DNA from 2 places in the Bradyrhizobium sp. SPXBL-04 genome. Region 2 is predicted to be linked to the other one. Evidence: riboswitches for the same ligand, from Rfam matches in the RefSeq annotation. Region 2 holds a riboswitch; the other holds the start of a gene.

Region 1 (8,460 bases), 1.3 Mb from region 2:
TCGAATTCGAAGCCCGGCCGCCACATCAGCGAGCCGTAGCCGAACACCCAGAGGTCATCCTTGGCTGTGGTGACGGAGGGGAGGGGGATTTCCGACATTTCGGGCACGGCTACCAGAACCGTGCCCCCAAGCGAAGCGAATTCTCCGCCTTTCGTCGGGGGCCGGCCTCGCTTACATTTGCCTGAATCTGGGGGCAAAGGGTCGCCGCATGTCCAATATGACCGTTGCCGCAGGCCGCCGCTCCCGTTGGGGCCTTTTCATTGCACCCGTTCTCGTCCTGATCCTCGCCGTCGCCTGGAGCTGCTTCTGGTTCTATGCGGCGTCGCAGGCCGAAATCGCCGCAGACGCCTGGCGCGCGCAGGAGGCCAAGTCGGGTCGCATCTATGATTGCGCCAAGCGCTCGATCGCGGGCTTCCCGTTCCGCTTCGAGGTCCAGTGCTCCGGTGCCAGCGTCGCCCTGGTGTCGCAGAATGCGAGCAAGACGCCGTTCACGGCGAAGCTCGACAACATCCTGGTCGTCGCCCAGGTCTATGACCCCAAGCTCGTCATCGCCGAGTTCTCCGCGCCGGCGACGCTGACCGACGGCGTCACGCAAACCACCTTCGTGGTGAACTGGAGCAAGGGCCGCGCCAGCGTGGTCGGTCTGCCGGCCGTGCCGGACCGCGCCTCCATCGTGTTCGACGATCCCGGCCTCAACCGCCTCGACGGCAGCGTCCAGGTGCCGCTCGCGCGCGCCAAGCAGATCGAGCTGCACGGCCGCCTCGCGGACGGATCGCCATCCGATCAACCGGTGATCGAGACGGTGGTCCACGTCGCGCAGGGCAGCATCCAGGGCGTTCATCCCTTGCTCGCCGAGCCGTTCGAGGCGGACACCCGCGCGAAGGTCACCGGCCTCACCGATCTCACGCCAAAACCCTGGCCGCAGCGCTTCCGTGAGATCCAGGCCGCCGGCGGCCATATCGAGATCGTGCAGTCGCGGATCCAGCAGGGCGAGATGATCGCGGTTGCGGCCGGCACGCTCGGCCTTTCGGCCAATGGCCGATTGGACGGCGAATTGCAGATGACGGTGGCGGGCCTCGAGCGCGTCATTCCGGCGCTCGGCATCGAGAAGATGCTGGAGGAGGGCGTGCCGCAGGCAACGCTCGACCGCGTCGCGCCGGGCGTGAAGTCGCAGGACCTCAACAATTTGTTCGGCGCGCTCGACCGCGCCGTGCCGGGCCTCGGCAAGGTCATCAAGCAGAACGCCAATGCCGGCGTTGCCGCCGGCATCAATTCGATCGGCACCGAGAGCACGCTGGAAGGCAAGAAGGCGAGAAGCTTCCCGCTGAAATTCGTCGACGGCGCCGTGCTGCTCGGCCCGGTCAAAGTCGGCCAGATTCCGCCACTGTATTAAGGGCGGTGATTTGCGCCAGAGCTCTCCACACCGTCATTGCGAGCGCAGCGAAGCAATCCAGACTGTCTCCGCGGAGGTATCCTGGATTGCTTCGCTACGCTCGCAATGACGAAGAATGAGCAGTTTCGCTACGGCTTCTTCAGCGCCGCATGGGGCCGGCCGAAATCCGGCGCGGCCGAATCCTGGCCGATCTCGACGATGCCGCGGCGGATGGCGCGGGTGCGGGTGAAGTGGTCGAACAGGGCTTCGCCGTCGCCGCGGCGGATCGCGCGGGTGAGCTTGGCGAGGTCCTCGGTGAAGGTACCGAGCATTTCCAGCACGGCCTCCTTGTTGGCAAGGAAGACGTCGCGCCACATCGTCGGATCGGAGGCCGCGATGCGGGTGAAATCGCGAAAACCGCCGGCGGAGAATTTGATCACCTCGGATTCCGTCACCTGCGCCAGCTCGTCGGCGGTGCCGACGATGGTGTAGGCGATCAGATGCGGCAGGTGACTGGTGATCGCGAGCACGAGATCATGATGATCCGGCGTCATCACCTCGACCTTGGCGCCCATCGCCGCCCAGAAGGCCCGCAGGCGATCGGTGGCAGCCGCATCGACGCCTTCCGGCGGCGTCAGGATGCACCAGCGGTTGATGAAGAGCTCGGCGAAGCCGGAATCCGGACCCGAATGCTCGGTGCCTGCGACCGGGTGCGCCGGCACGAAATGCACGCCCTGCGGCAGATGCGGGGCCATGTCCCTGACCACCGCGCCCTTGACCGAGCCGACGTCGGAGATGATCGCGCCCGGCTTGAGATGCGCGGCGATCTCTCGCGCCACCTCGCCGCAGGCGCCGACGGGAATGCAGAGGATGACGAGATCGGCATCCTCCACTGCTTCCACATTGGTCGCCACGACGTGGTCGACGATGCCGAGCTCGGCGACCCGCGCGCGCGTCTTCTCCGAGCGCGCGGTGGTGACGATCTCGCCAGCTAAGCCCTGGAGCTTCGCCGCACGCGCGATCGAGCCGCCGATCAGGCCGAAGCCGATCAGCGCGACGCGCTGGAAGTGCGCCTGCGCACTCATTTGCCGGCCATGAAGTCGCGCAGGGCCTCGATCACGAGGCGGTTGGCCTCCTCGGTACCGATGGTCATGCGCAGCGCATGCGACAGGCCGTAGTTCTTCAGCGCGCGCAGCACCAGGCCCCGTTTGGTGAGGTAAGCGTCGGCATCGTCCGCGGTCTTGCCCCTGTCGGAAGGGAAGTGGATCAGCACGAAATTGGCGACGCTCGGCGTCACCTTCAGCCCGAGCTTGCCGATCTCTTCTGTCAGCCGATTGCGCCAGGTCTCGGTGAACTGCTTCGACATCGCCTGGTGCGCGGTATCCTCGATCGCGGCGACTGCGGCATACATTGCCGGCGTCGACACGTTGAAGGGACCGCGGATGCGGTTGACCGCGTCGATGATGTGCTCGGGCCCGAACATCCAGCCGATGCGCAGCGCCGCAAGACCGTGGATCTTGGAGAAGGTGTGCGTCACCACAGTGTTCTCGGTGGTGGCGACGAGTTCGATCCCCATCTCGTAATCGTTGCGCGAGACGTAGTCGCAATAGGCGGCATCCAGCACCAGCAACACGTGCGACGGCAGGCCGGCGCGCAGGCGCTTGACCTCGTCGAACGGCAGATAGGTGCCGGTCGGGTTGTTGGGATTGGCGAGCCAGACCAGCTTTGTGCGCGGCGTGACCGCCTTGAGAATGGCATCGACGTCGGCAGTGAAGTTCGTCTCGGGCGCAACGATATTCTTGGCCCCATTCGCCATGGTCGCGATCGGGTAGACCAGGAAGCCGTGCGTGGTGGAGATCGCCTCGTCGCCCTGGCTGAGATAGGTGTGCGCGAGCAGATTGAGGATCTCGTCCGACCCGGCGCCGCAGATGATGCGGTTGGGGTCAAGCCCGAAGCTGCGGCCGATCGCCTCGCGCAGCACGCGCGAGGTGCCTTCCGGATAGTCTTCCAGATGTTCGGCCACGTGCTTGAACGCCTCGATTGCCTTGGGCGAGGGCCCGAACGGCGTCTCGTTGGCCGAGAGCTTGAACACCTTGCGGCCCGGCTCCGCCACCGGGCTCTTGCCGGGCGTGTAGGGCGCAATGTCGAGAATGCCGGGATTCGGCACGGGGCGGGACATCTTCAACTCCGAAAGTGGCTTCAGGCGGTTCGCGATCTACGATTTTGGCCCGGTCGGGGGCACCGTATAGCGCGTTGCGTGGCTGCCGACGAGGGCCGTGGAGCGCACCGAGGCCCCCGCCTCGATCAGGGCAGCCTTGATTTTGTCGATGCTGGTCGCGCTCGTGACCGAGACCAGCAATGCCGCGCCGTCGAAGGCGGTATCGGGCACTGCCACGATCTCGGCAAGCGGCGACAGCGCGCGCGCGACCTCGGCGTTCCACCCGGAGACGCGCACGCTGAAGGTCTCGACCTCCGTCACCAGGGCGCTGTCGGCGACGCGCGAGATCGCGAACACCGGCAGTGCGGCCGGATGGTCGGCGCGCTCGACGAACGGCATCCGCGCGATGATCTTGGGCGCGCCGTCGGCTTCCAGCTCCAGCCACCACGGTGTGCGGCTCGAGGTCGCCGAGACCAGCGCCAGATCGCCCTTGGATTTCGCCACCGCCTCGACCGCCGCCTGCGCGCTGAAATGCGCGACGTAAGGCACGGTGAAGCCGAAATGAAAGCGCGCGGAATCGCGCATCGCCGGCTCGCTCACCGAGATGTCGGCATGCACGGAGAACGGCGCCTGCACATAGGTGAAGGTCGAGATGATGACGCGCCAGATGCTCTCGACCGTGTCGAGCGGCAGGATGCCGCGATGCCGCTGCACGATCTCGCGCATCATGGAAGCCTCGCGCGCGGGGCGGAACGCCGAGCCGACTTCCTGGGTCTGCTTCACCTGGATCAGGCGGTCGATGATGTCGCCGCGCTGCATCAGGAGGCGATGCATGCCCTCGTCGATCGCGTCGATCTCCTTGCGCAATTCCTGAAGCGATGGTGGCGCGGGCGGACGTTGGGACATGACTGACAAAGGGCTGTTGAGAGGTGCCGATCCGCAAAAGCGGTCAGCTGCGGTCTATCCTGATTAGGCAGGATAGGCAGCGAAAGCAAAGAGAAATGACGGCCTTTTCGATCGACCGCTCGGAGGCAAATCCGGTTGACCCGGGCCGCGACTTGACGAAAACCGCCCCAGACGGTAGTTTTTGCCTGTTCCGTGGTCATTTGAGCCGGCCGGCTTGCAGCCACGTTAAAAAACTCGCTAAACAGGCCGGGGACGCTTCTGATCCCGGCCGAACTTATCGTTCAGGCCGGGTTTTTCATGGCCTGATGTCACTGCGGTCTGAAGTCCGATCGCAAACGAGGTCGATGGTCAAAATGGGTAGCGTCAAGTCGATACCGAGTCCTGCGATCAGCACCGATGATCGGTCACACGAGGTCGATCATCCGAGTTCGCAGGTTATGCGTTTCGGCGCCGATCAGCCGCTGCGGCTCGATTGCGGCATCGATCTGTCGCCGTTCCAGATCGCCTACCAGACCTATGGCGAATTGAACGCCGATCGCTCCAACGCCGTTCTGATCTGCCATGCGCTGACCGGCGACCAGCATGTCGCCAATGTGCATCCCGTCACCGGCAAGCCCGGCTGGTGGGAGACGCTGGTCGGCCCCGGTCGACCCATTGATCCCAAGCACTACTTCATCATCTGCTCCAACGTGATCGGCGGCTGCATGGGCTCGACCGGGCCGGCGTCGATCAATCCCGCCACGGGCAAGGTCTGGGGCCTCGATTTCCCCGTCATCACCATTCCCGACATGGTGCGCGCGCAGGCGATGCTGATCGACCGGCTCGGCATCGACACGCTGTTCGCGGTCGTCGGCGGGTCGATGGGTGGCATGCAGGTGCTGCAATGGACCGCGGCCTATCCTGCTCGCGTGTACTCCGCACTGGCGATTGCTTGCTCGACGCGGCACTCGGCGCAGAACATCGCGTTCCACGAGCTCGGCCGCCAGGCCGTGATGGCCGATCCCGACTGGCACAATGGCGGATATGCCGACCGCGGCATCCATCCGCATCGCGGGCTCGCGGTGGCGCGCATGGCGGCGCACATCACCTATCTCTCCGACGCCGCGCTGCATCGCAAGTTCGGCCGCCGCATGCAGGACCGTGAGCTGCCGACCTTCTCGTTCGATGCCGACTTCCAGGTCGAGTCCTATCTGCGCTACCAGGGCTCGTCCTTTGTCGAGCGCTTCGACGCCAACTCGTATCTGTATCTGACACGCGCGATGGATTATTTCGACATCGCCGCCGATCATGGTGGCGTGCTGGCGAAGGCGTTTGCGGGCATCAAGACCCGCTTCTGCGTGGTCTCCTTCACCAGCGACTGGCTGTTTCCGACCTCGGAATCGCGCGCCCTGGTGCACGCGCTGAATGCGTCGAGTGCTCGGGTGTCGTTCGCCGAGATCGAGACCGATCGCGGTCACGACGCCTTCCTGCTCGACGTGCCCGAATTCTTCGACATCTCGCGTGCCTTCCTGCAATCGGCAGGCAAGGCACGCGGTCTCGACGGCAAAGGTGGCTAGAATGTCCGTACAGGAAGTGCTGCCGTTGAACGGCGTTGCGGCCGGGCCGTCCGGTCAGTTTCGTGCCGACCATCTGCTCGTGGCCGAGATGGTCAAGCCGGGCTCGAAGGTGCTCGACGTCGGCTGCGGCGAGGGCGATCTGCTCCAGCTGCTGGAAACGCGCGGCATCGACGGCCGTGGCATCGAGCTGTCGCGCGAGGGCGTCAATCGCTGCGTCGCCAAGGGGCTTGCGGTGGTGCAGGGTGACGCCGACACCGACCTCGTCAACTATCCCGACGATGCCTTCGATTACGTGATCCTGTCGCAGACGCTGCAAGCGACGCGGCAGCCGCGTGTGGTGCTGGAGAACCTGCTGCGCATCGGCCGCCGCGCCATCGTCTCGTTCCCGAATTTCGGCTTCTGGAAGATGCGGCTCCAGCTCCTGATCGGCGGCCACATGCCGCGCACCGAGAATCTGCCGGCGACCTGGTACGACACCGCCAACATCCACTTCTGCACCATCAAGGATTTCGTCGAGCTCTGCGACAAGATCAACGTCAAGATGGAGCGTTCGGTCGCGCTCGATCTCTACGGCCGCCCGGTGCCGCTGAACCTGCCGTGGTGGGTGTGGAACATGTTCGGCGAGCAGGGCGTGTTCTTGCTGAGCCGCGGGCAGGGAAAGTAGCTTTTCGTCATTGCGAGCGCAGCGAAGCAATCCAGAGTCTTTCCGCGGAGGGATTCTGGATTGCTTCGCTGCGCTCGCAATGACGGCGTGTGTGGCCAAGCCTTCGTTCTAGTGCGCCACCGACCTCGCATCGCGTACCGGCCAGCGGCCCGCTTCCACCAGCGTGACGAACCGCTCCACGCTCTCGTTGAATAGCGCGGGTTCTTCGAGATTGAGCACGTGGCCCGACTTCGGAAACATCGCGAGCCCGGCCGCCGGAAGGTGCTTCTTCAAGAACAGGCTCGGGCCGACGCACGGGTCGTCCTCGTCGCCGCAGATGATCAGCGCCGGCGTTGAGGCGCGCTTGATCGCGTCCGTCATCGTGTAGATCGAGGGACGGCCGCCCTGGAAGCCGCGCATCGTGCGCGCCGAGCCGCTGGCATCGTGCCGTGCCAGCGCGGCGTAGAAATCGGCGTGGCCGCGCGGATCCTTCACCAGGAAGGGAATCCGGCTCGGCGCCTCGCGCGTGACCTTTGCGACTTCCGCAGACCCTAATGTCTCGAACTGCTCGGCATTGGCGCGGCACTGCTTGCGCCAGGCATCGAGATTCTCGATTTCGGAGCCGGAGCCGACACCGGCCAGCGTCATCGACAATGCGCGCTGCGGCGCGTTGAGCCCGATCTGGAGCGACGAGTAGGCACCCATCGACAGGCCGACGAGATGCGCGTGCTCGATCCCGAGATGATCGAGCACCGCGAGCGCATCGGTGTAGAAATGTGTGTAGGTATAGACCTCGCCATCGGGCACGTCCGAGGGTGTGTAGCCGCGCGCAGAGTAAGTGATGCAGCGATGACCGCGCGAGAAGTAGCGCATCTGCGGCTCCCAATTGGTGTAGTCAGCCGCAAACTCGTGCAGAAAAATGATCGGCGATCCCTGGCCCGCCTCCTCGAAATAGATGCGGACGTCGTCCCTGGTCGTGGCGTGGGGCATTAACCGTTTCCCTCTGTTCAAGCCGCATTTGGAGGATCGCAGTTAATGCTGTTGTCCGCAATGCGGCAGCGTCAGATGAGTATTGACGCAAAATCATCGCAGCTATTCGCCGACGCGGCGTCTTTTTCTCGCCACATGGGACGGCTTAACGGCCTTTCGGATGTCGGCCGCCGCACGGGCCGATGGGAAGTGGGGGTGTTAATCAAGGATGAAGAATGTTTGAGTTGTTTGCGTATCGCCTGTCGCGTTGTGTTGTCGCGCTGGCGCTTTTCTTCGCGGCGGTCGCCGTGCTCGTTTCTCCGGCCTCAGCGCGGCCGCATCATCGTCATAGCGCAGAGCGGCACGTTTACGTGCATCAGGCCAGACATCATCACTACCGCCACCATGCACGCAGCTCGCGCTTCGAGCGCAGCGCAGCGCAGTTGCAGGCGAGTGGATTCGCCAACACCCAGGCGAGCTATGATCCGAACGCCAATAGCGGCGGCATGGCCAACAACGCGATGAGCAACGGCGGCTTCGGCGGCGGATCGGGCCTCGTGTCCGAGGCGCGCCGCTATCTCGGCGGCAATCCGACCGGACGCGGCAGCCTGTGGTGCGCGCGTTTCATGAACATGGTGCTGCAGCACACCGGGCATCAGGGCACCGGCTCCGACATGGCGAGCTCGTTCGCGCGCTACGGCACGCGCGTCTCCGGTCCGCAGGTCGGCGCCATCGCGGTGATGTCGCGCGGCGGCCGGGGCGGCCATGTCGGCATCATCACCGGCGTCGATGCAAAGGGAAATCCGATCATGATCTCCGGCAACGACGGCAACCGCGTCCGCGAGGCGCCGGTCTC
Region 2 (8,460 bases):
GCAGTTCGCAGGTTTTGGCGGCGGCGGCGCCGGCGGCGAGGACATGATGACCCAGATGGCCCCGATGCTGGAAATGATGAAGGCAAAGATGGGCAAGCGCCGCTTTGCCATGCTGATGCAGACCATGGGCCCGATGATGAGCCGCATGATGGAGAATGGCGGCGGCGGGGTCGGCGGGATGATGGGCGGCGGCTTCGGTGCGCCGAACTACGGCGGTTACATCCCGATGGGTGGAGGCGGCTATATGCCGACCGGGCTCGGCGGCATGGGCGGCGGCGACATGATGGCGATTGATGCGGCTCGCCAACACCGGCGGCGGTGGCGGCCATCGCCGCCATAGGCATCGCTAAAGCATGATCCGGAAAAGTGCGCAGCGGTTTTCCGAAAAGATCATGCTCAAACAACAACCTAAAGCGCGATGACGATTCATCCTAATCTCATCGCGCTTTAGTCGGCAGCACCTGACAGAGCTGGCCTGATCGCAGATTTCGTCTGGCGCGGTCCCCAGCGGGTCAGCACCACACTGGAGCACGACAGCAGGCCGAGCACGACCATCGAGCTCGCGGCCAGCCAGAAGAAGCTCTGCGCGGTGGCGTCGTGGGTCGACAGCCACCAGCCGACGGCTGCGATGTAGATCAGCCGCGCGGTCTGCGCCAGCACCGGCCCGATCACCTTCGCGGCGCCTTGCGAGGAGAAATACATCGTCGTTGCAAGGCCGAAGAAAGCGTAGAACGGTCCGACCGTTGACAGATATTGATGGCTCGCTGCGCGCACGGCGACGCTGTCGGTGAAGATATTGACCCAGAGATCGGGGAACATCGCAACGAAGCATGCCGGCGCGCCGACCGCCACGAAAGCGGCAGCACTGGCGATCCAGGCGATGCGCCGGGCGCGCGCGATGCGACCCGCGCCGATCGCCATCCCTACCATTGGCACACAGGCAATGCCGAACGAGAACGCGATCGAGGTCAGCAAAAACTCCAACCGCGCGCCGATGCCGTAGCCGGCGAGGATCGCAGTGCCGAACTTCGCCAGCATGTGGGTGAAGATCGAGATCGTCAGCACCGATTGCAGCGGCGAGAAGCAGGCGATGGCGCCGACCTTCAGGATGTCGAAAAACATCGCCCATTGGACGCGCAAGCCGCGCAGCCTCGGCGCGATGCGGGCCCGGCCGGAGAACAGGTACCAACCCATGATACAGATATTCATGGAGTAAGCGATCAGCGCGCCGGCCGCAACGCCCCGCATGCCGAGCTGCGGCACCGGTCCGAGCCCGAGGCCCAGCGTGCCGCCGAGCACGACCTGCCAAGCCGCCGAGTTGAGGATCAACAGCGACGGCAGCTTCATGTTGCCGGTGCCGCGCAGGACGCCGGCCATGGTGTTGAGCAGCCAGGGCAGCACCGCGCCGCCAAAAAACACCTGCGTGTAGGCGATTGCGTGGGTCAGCACATTGCCGCGGCCGCCGAGCAATTCCAGCAGGCGCGGCCCGAAGATCAGCATGCCCAGCATGAAGACGAGACCGAAGCTGATGCCGATCAGCATCGCGTGCACGGCGAGCGTTCCGGCGCGCTCGCGATCTCCGGCGCCGAGAGCGCGCGCGATGGCGGAGGCCACCGCGCCGCCCATGGCGCCGCCCGACATCGTCATGGTTAGGATCACGGTCGGAAACACCAGCGCCATCGCGGCCAGCGCCTCGACACCGAGCCGGCCGACATAAGAGGTCTCGGCGATCACCACGCACATGCCGGCCGATAACCCGATCACGTTCGGCCAGGCGAGCCCGAGCAGCGTGCGCAGGATCGGGCCGTCAGTCAGCGCGCTTCTGACCGGCCGCGGAGGCGGCGGCAGCGGGCGCTCCTGTGCATCGACCGGGATTTCGGCGATGTCGGACATGTCCTCTCCCGGGCACAAGCGCCAATTGCGGCGCGGCAATATCTAGGTGTGCCAATCGATTTCTTCGCGCGGAAAGCGCAACAGGGGCTTGTTAGCACGCTGCGCGCCGATTCCTCCTGCGTCAGGTGCAGGAGTGCCCTGCGGCAGCGGCTTTCCTTCTCCCTCTCCCCGTTCTTACGGGGAGAGGGCTGGGGTGAGGGGCTGCTGCGGCAAAGGCAGTGACAGTTGGACTCGTGGAGACTCCCGCTCACCCGGAATTTGCTTTCGCAAATTCCGGCCTCTCCCCACAGGCGGGGAGAGGCGAAGTGGTGGCGGCCCGCTCGCCTATTCAATCGTCCACACCAGCGGCGGGCGACCGCTCTTCGCGGTGCGCATGTGCACGCCGATGTGCCGCCCGCAGCCCGTGGCCAGCCCTTGGAACAACCCCTCCAGCACGTTGGTGCAGGCGGGGTGATAGTCGGTGACATCATCCATCAGCTTCCAGCTCTGCTGGCTTGTTTCGAACGCGCCTTCTGATTGCACCGTTTCGGACACATCGTCCTGCGCGGCGAACAGCGCGTTCAGGAACGATGCGAATTCGCGCGCACCGCCGCGGCTCATCGCCAACGCCGCCGCGATCTCGTCGAAATACTGCATGCCGATCAGCTTGCCGGTGAGGTGCAGCAGATAGCCGGCATCTTCCGGACCGAACAGCTGCACCATCACCGGCGCGGCGGTGCGGACATATTCCATCGCGTAGTTACGATAGGCTTTTTCCAGCCGCGGTTTCGGCCAGCTCGCAACCGGCAAAGCCGGCGCGGTCTTCGCATCGAACGTAGGGGCCTCCAGATGCCGCGCGAACGCCAGGCGCTGGTCGAGCTCGAGTGGGTGGTCGTATTGATGGTAATAGCCTTCGAGACCGTCCTGGCCATCGACGCTCTGCTTGGTGCAGACGAAGCCTAAGCGGAGATCGCCGAGCGCGACGCCGTTGTTGGCGTGCCAGCCGCGCAGCATCGCGCGGCTGACCTCGCCGGGCACGCCGCAGATCGCGGTGCCCTTCCAGATCCAGCGCGGCGGCGGATAGCGGATCCAGGCTTTGCGGTCGCTCTCATACATGTATTCGACATGCACGCCGCCGATCCAGTTGGAGAGATAGTGATATTGCGCAGCAGCCACCGCCGGCGGCAGATGACGCAGGCCGAGCTTTTCCAGGCCCGGCAGGAAGCGCTCCTGCTGCTGGCGGCGGAACACCCGGAAGACGAATTCTGCGGCATCCGCCGTGCCGCGCCGCGTGACAACGGTGAGGATCAGGCCCGTGAAGTAGGCGTGATAGAGATCCGCGACCGCGCGCCAGCGTTTCCATTGGGCTTCCTGCGCCGTGTCTGATGCGGCGGTCATGTTCGCTCCCGATCGTTGTTTCGATCGAGTGTGTCACTGCGCCCGGTGTCAGGCAACATGACGCGCATGCAGACCGCCCTGCACGGCAGCCCGTCAATTCCGCATCACGAATTTTGCGCGGCCTTGGCAGCGCGCTCGCGCTCGACGCGTTCCGTCACGTCGCGCGCCATCGCCACCGATCCCTGCACCGCTCCAGCGGCATCGCGCACCAGCGCGAAGGTCATCTCGATGTAGAGCTTGCGCCCGCTCTTGTGCAGCGCGCGTGTCAGCGTCGGACGCCCTGCAAGCTTCATCGTGCCGCTGGCAAGCGCCGCCTCGAAGCCTTTCCAATGCGCGGCGCGCAGATGCTCTGGAATGATCAGATCGAGATTTTGACCCAGCGCTTCCCCGGCGGAGAAGCCGAACAGGGCGGTCGATGCCCGATTCCAACGCGTGATCGTGCCGGAGCGATCCGAATAGATCAGCGCGTCCGCGACGTCTTCGATGATGTTTGCGTCGAGTTCGGATTGATCGGTCATCTCGCCACCTCGCCGGAATGTAGCCCGGATGGAGCGCAGCGTAATCCGGGATTGGTGCCACAAGCGAGAGAACTCCCGGATTACGCTTGCGCTCCATCCGGGCTACAGGATCGGGCTACACCCGAAAATGCTTCGATAGTTTGAGGCCCTGCGCCTGGTAGTTGGAGCCAATACGCTGGCCGTACATGGCGTCGGGGCGCGCCAGCATCTTCTCGTAGACGAGGCGGCCGACGATCTGGCCGTGTTCGAGAATGAACGGCACTTCGCGCGAGCGCACCTCCAGCACGGCGCGCGCGCCTTGCCCGCCGGCACCGGCATAGCCGAAACCGGGATCGAAAAATCCGGCATAGTGCACGCGGAATTCGCCGACCAGGGGATCGAATGGCACCATCTCGGCGGCGTAGTCGGGCGGGACCTGCACAGCTTCCTTGGAGGCGAGGATGTAGAACTCGCCGGGATCGAGGATCAGGCTGCCGTCGGGACGGGCCGAGATCGGCTCCCAAAAATCTTCCACTGCATAGCCGGAGCGGCGATCGACGTCGACGACGCCGGTGTGGCGCTTGGCGCGGTAACCGACGAAGCCGTTCGCTTTCTCACCCGACAGGTCGACGGAGACGGCGACGCCGCCGGAGAGATCGGCATCGTCGATGTCGACCAGGCGCTCGGTGGCATGCAGCGCATCGAGCTCGTCGGCATTGAGGATGGCGTCGCCGGTGCGGAAGCGCACCTGCGACAGGCGTGAGCCCTCGCGCACCAGCACCGGAAACGTCTTCGGGCTGATCTCGGCATAGAGCGGGCCGTGATAGCCGGCGCCGATCATGTCGAAGCGGCGGGTACCGTCGGCGATCACGCGGGTGAAGACGTCGAGCCGGCCGGTCGAGCTCTTGGGGTTCGCGGCCGCGACGATCTCCGGCGGCAGCGCGAGGCTTTCCAGCAGCGGCACGATGTAGACGCAATTGGTCTCGAGCACCGCGCCGTCAGCCAGGCTGAACTCGTGCAGCTTCAATTCGTCGATGCGCTCGGCGACGGTGGCGCCGGGACCGGGCAGGAAGCTGGCGCGGACGCGATAGGCGATGTCGCCGAGGCGCAAATCGAGGCTCGCCGGCTGGATCTGGCTTTCGACGAAGTCGTAGGCGGGCAGGATGAGCCCCGCCTCCGCCATCGCCGCGATCATGCGGTCGGGCAGGATACCATTGGCGTCGGCAGCGACCGTGAACGTCAACCGGGGATCCTCAGCAAGGGGCAACTCATCCCGATATACGGGAAATACTAGCCTTTTACGGCTATCCGATGGACGCCTTGACGGAAAGGGCATTGCGGAATATGAGCATCACTTATCCCGTGGTGATTTGAGCCGGCCGGCTTGCAGCCACGTTAAATAAGTCGCTAAACAGGCCGGGGACCTCTGTGATCCCGGCCCGTGGAGATATCCAGGCCGGTTTTTTTGTGACCGTTCTCGCTCGACGGTCATGTCGGAGGGTCCTATGTCGAAGTCGCCTGCCACCTACCGTCCCGAAACCCGCCTGGTCCATTCCGGGACCCTGCGCTCGCAATATGGCGAGACGTCGGAGGCGCTGTTCCTGACGCAAGGGTACGTCTACAACAGCGCCGAGGAGTGCGAGGCGCGGTTCAAGGGCGAGGACCCCGGCTTCATCTATTCGCGCTACTCCAACCCGACCATCGCGATGTTCGAGCGCCGCATGATCGAGCTCGAAGGCGCCGAGGCGGCCCGCTCGGCGGCAACCGGCATGGCCGCGGTGACGACCGCGATCCTGGCGCCGCTGAAGGCGGGCGACCATGTGGTGGCTTCGCGGGCTCTGTTCGGCTCATGTCTCTATGTGGTGCAGGATTTGCTGCCGCGCTACGGCATCGAGACCACGCTGGTCGACGGGCTCGATCTCGACCAGTGGCAGCGGGCGCTCAAGCCCAACACCAAGACGTTCTTCCTGGAGAGTCCGACCAACCCGACGTTGGATGTGCTCGACATCCCCGGCATTGCCGAGATCGCGCACAAGGGCGGCGCGCGGCTCGTGGTCGACAACGTGTTCGCAACGCCGATCTGGCAGAGCCCGCTCGCGTTAGGGGCCGACGTCGTGGTCTATTCCGCGACCAAGCACATCGACGGCCAGGGCCGGTGTCTGGGCGGCATCATCCTGTCCTCGGAAGCCTTCATCGCCGAGCACATCCACAATTTCATGCGCCAGACCGGTCCGTCGATCTCGCCGTTCAACGCCTGGGTCCTGCTCAAGGGCCTTGAGACCTTGGGCGTGCGCGTGCGCGCGCAGACCGACACCGCGGCGCGCATTGCCGGGGCGTTGGCGAGCCATCCGAAGATCTCGCGGCTGGTCTATCCCGGTCGCGCCGATCATCCGCAGGCAGCCCTGGTGAAGAAGCAGATGCGCGGCGGCTCGACGCTGATCGGCTTCGAGGTCAAGGGCGGCAAGCAGGCCGCGTTCCGCGTGCTCAATGCATTGAAGCTGGCGAAGATCTCCAACAATCTCGGCGATGCCAAGAGTCTCGTCACGCATCCGGCGACCACGACGCATCAGCGTTTGAAGCCGGAAGACCGCGCCGCGCTTGGCATCAGCGAGGGCTTCATCCGCTTCTCCGCCGGGCTCGAGCATGCGGACGATCTGATCGAGGATCTCACCGCGGCGCTGGAGAAGGCGTGAGCGAGCCAAAGGCTCGGACTCGTAGGGTGGGCAAAGCGAAGCGTGCCCACCATTCACGATCACACTGCCGATAGATGGTGGGCACGGCGCGCGAAGAGCGCGCCTTTGCCCACCCTACGGCACCGATGTTACATCGGCCGATATGCGCGCACGTCGGCCGGCACGTTCACACCGAGCTTGATCTGGCCGACGGAGTGGATGATGTCGTCGCCGAGGAGCTGGGCGAAGCAGGCATAGCCCCAATCGTTCATGTGCAGGCCGTCGGCGATGACGAAGCCCTCGACCGGGATCGCCTGCTTCTCGTGCCACTCGCGCATCACCTCGAAGCGCGGGAAGATGCCGACGTGACGGAGCTCGGCGACCTTGCCGAGCAGCTTCACCATCTTGCCGGCGCTCTCGGCGCGCTGGTTGACCGCCGGCGAATATTGCGGATCGACCAGCACGATGTCGGCGCCGCCCGCAGCCTGGATGCGGGAGATGCCGTCCTCGACCATCTTTGCGGTCTCGCCGGGATCGAGGTTGCGCAGCACGGCGTTGGTGCCGACCTGCCAGATCACCATATCCGGATGCACGTCGATCACCTGCGTCTGAAGGCGCTTCATCATCTCGGGCGCATCCTCGCCACCAACGCCGGCATTGACGACGGTGATGTCGGCAGTCGGATAATGCCGGCGCAGCTGTGCGGCGAGGCGGTTCGGATAATTGAACTCCGGCGAACTCGCACCGAATCCTGCGGTCGACGACGAGCCGAACGCGACGATGACGACGGGCTGGCCGGCGACGAGCTTGCTTGCGACATGCGGCAGCGTGCCCATCGCCTTCGAGCCGCCCTTCGGCGGCAGGCAGGGCACGCGGCTGAAGATGTCGCCGGCGGACTTTGCGACCTCCTTCACCTTGTCGATGGCGCGCGCGGCGATGCCGCGCTGATCGGGGGACGTCGCGGCGACGGTGGTCTGGGAGGGCGGTGCGGAAGCGGGATCAGCCGGCTGCGCGGGCGCGGGCGTCGCCTGTGCGGCTTGCGTCTGCGCGCGCAGCTGCGAAGCGGGTGCCAGCACCAGCAGCATTGCTGCTGCGGGCGCAGCCAGCCATGACGTCAGACAAAAAGGGCGGAGAGAACTCATTAACGCTAGACCTCAATTTTGCTGCTGGGCCGGCTCCAGATGGGCAGCGTCGATCACGAATTGTGCCAACGCCCGGCCAAGGCAATCATGAACCTGTTTCGCGAGCTCAGGCCCGCGGGACGGGTTGAACAGGTCGAACTGGCCCTGATCATTCCACTGTCGCATGATCGCGAAACGGTCGAACAGCGGGATGTCGTGCTCCTGCGCCACCACGCGCATGTTATCGAGAAAAGGCTGCGCCGCGATCATGGTTTCGGTACGCGGGCTGTACTGCAAATTCATCAAGACGACGTCAGCCCCTGTCTTTTGCAACGCAGTAACCCCTTCGGTTACTGCGCTGCGAAATTCGTCGGGATCGATGGATCGGATAGCATCCACGGTCCCGGTCTGCCAGATGACCAAAGTAGGCGTTTTTGCTTCCATCAGCTTAACGAAGGTGGCGGCGGTCTCCTGTGCCGTCCTCTTGCTCTGTATTTCTACGGAGACGTGCACCGCTTCCGAGGGCGGCAGCTTGTCCTTGAGGCTCACCTCCATGCGCGCCGGATATGAGCTGCTCTCCGAGGAAGGAATCGTGGTCGAGCGGCTGCCGATGACCAGAATCTCGAGCGGCTTGCCGGCCTTGACGGCGTCGGCGACCTTGGGAAGCCGGCTTTCGCTGGTGAGCAGATAGGGCGGCAATTCGCAGGCCGCGGGCGCGGCCGGAGCAGCAGACGCAGCATCGCCCGCGCGCGCCATGGGCGCGGCGAGACCACCGCATAGCAGGATCAGGCTCAGGAGAACCTTCGCCTTCATCAGCCCCCTCCCGCCAGATCGGCGTTGCCGACGGCGTTTTTGGTTTTCGCACCGCTCTTGTCAGCCACGCTCTTGTACCACGAAATG

The links. A riboswitch is a leader RNA that binds a small molecule or an ion and turns the genes downstream of it on or off. The one in region 2 is predicted to bind S-adenosylmethionine.
Region 1: another riboswitch for S-adenosylmethionine. It lies ahead of metX (homoserine O-acetyltransferase MetX); the one in region 2 lies ahead of ACNJX8_RS39320 (O-succinylhomoserine sulfhydrylase).

What each region holds. Positions count from the first base shown of each region.
Region 1 covers NZ_CP182472.1:942,895-951,354, forward strand. The annotation lists gene ACNJX8_RS04400 (gamma-glutamylcyclotransferase) at 1-98, opposite strand, end outside; gene ACNJX8_RS04405 (DUF2125 domain-containing protein) at 209-1,393, shown strand; gene ACNJX8_RS04410 (prephenate/arogenate dehydrogenase family protein) at 1,522-2,457, opposite strand; gene hisC (histidinol-phosphate transaminase) at 2,454-3,551, opposite strand; gene ACNJX8_RS04420 (chorismate mutase) at 3,588-4,436, opposite strand; SAM riboswitch at 4,619-4,698, shown strand; gene metX (homoserine O-acetyltransferase MetX) at 4,790-5,992, shown strand; gene metW (methionine biosynthesis protein MetW) at 5,994-6,656, shown strand; gene ACNJX8_RS04435 (alpha/beta fold hydrolase) at 6,765-7,625, opposite strand; gene ACNJX8_RS04440 (TIGR02594 family protein) at 7,841-8,460, shown strand, end outside.
Region 2 covers NZ_CP182472.1:8,251,853-8,260,312, forward strand. The annotation lists partial or broken gene ACNJX8_RS39295 (hypothetical protein) at 1-350, shown strand, start outside; gene ACNJX8_RS39300 (MATE family efflux transporter) at 448-1,893, opposite strand; gene ACNJX8_RS39305 (hypothetical protein) at 2,218-3,270, opposite strand; gene ACNJX8_RS39310 (PAS domain-containing protein) at 3,375-3,788, opposite strand; gene ACNJX8_RS39315 (2'-deoxycytidine 5'-triphosphate deaminase) at 3,904-5,010, opposite strand; SAM riboswitch at 5,120-5,199, shown strand; gene ACNJX8_RS39320 (O-succinylhomoserine sulfhydrylase) at 5,273-6,460, shown strand; gene ACNJX8_RS39325 (SGNH/GDSL hydrolase family protein) at 6,589-7,581, opposite strand; gene ACNJX8_RS39330 (SGNH/GDSL hydrolase family protein) at 7,594-8,373, opposite strand; gene ACNJX8_RS39335 (OpgC domain-containing protein) at 8,373-8,460, opposite strand, start outside.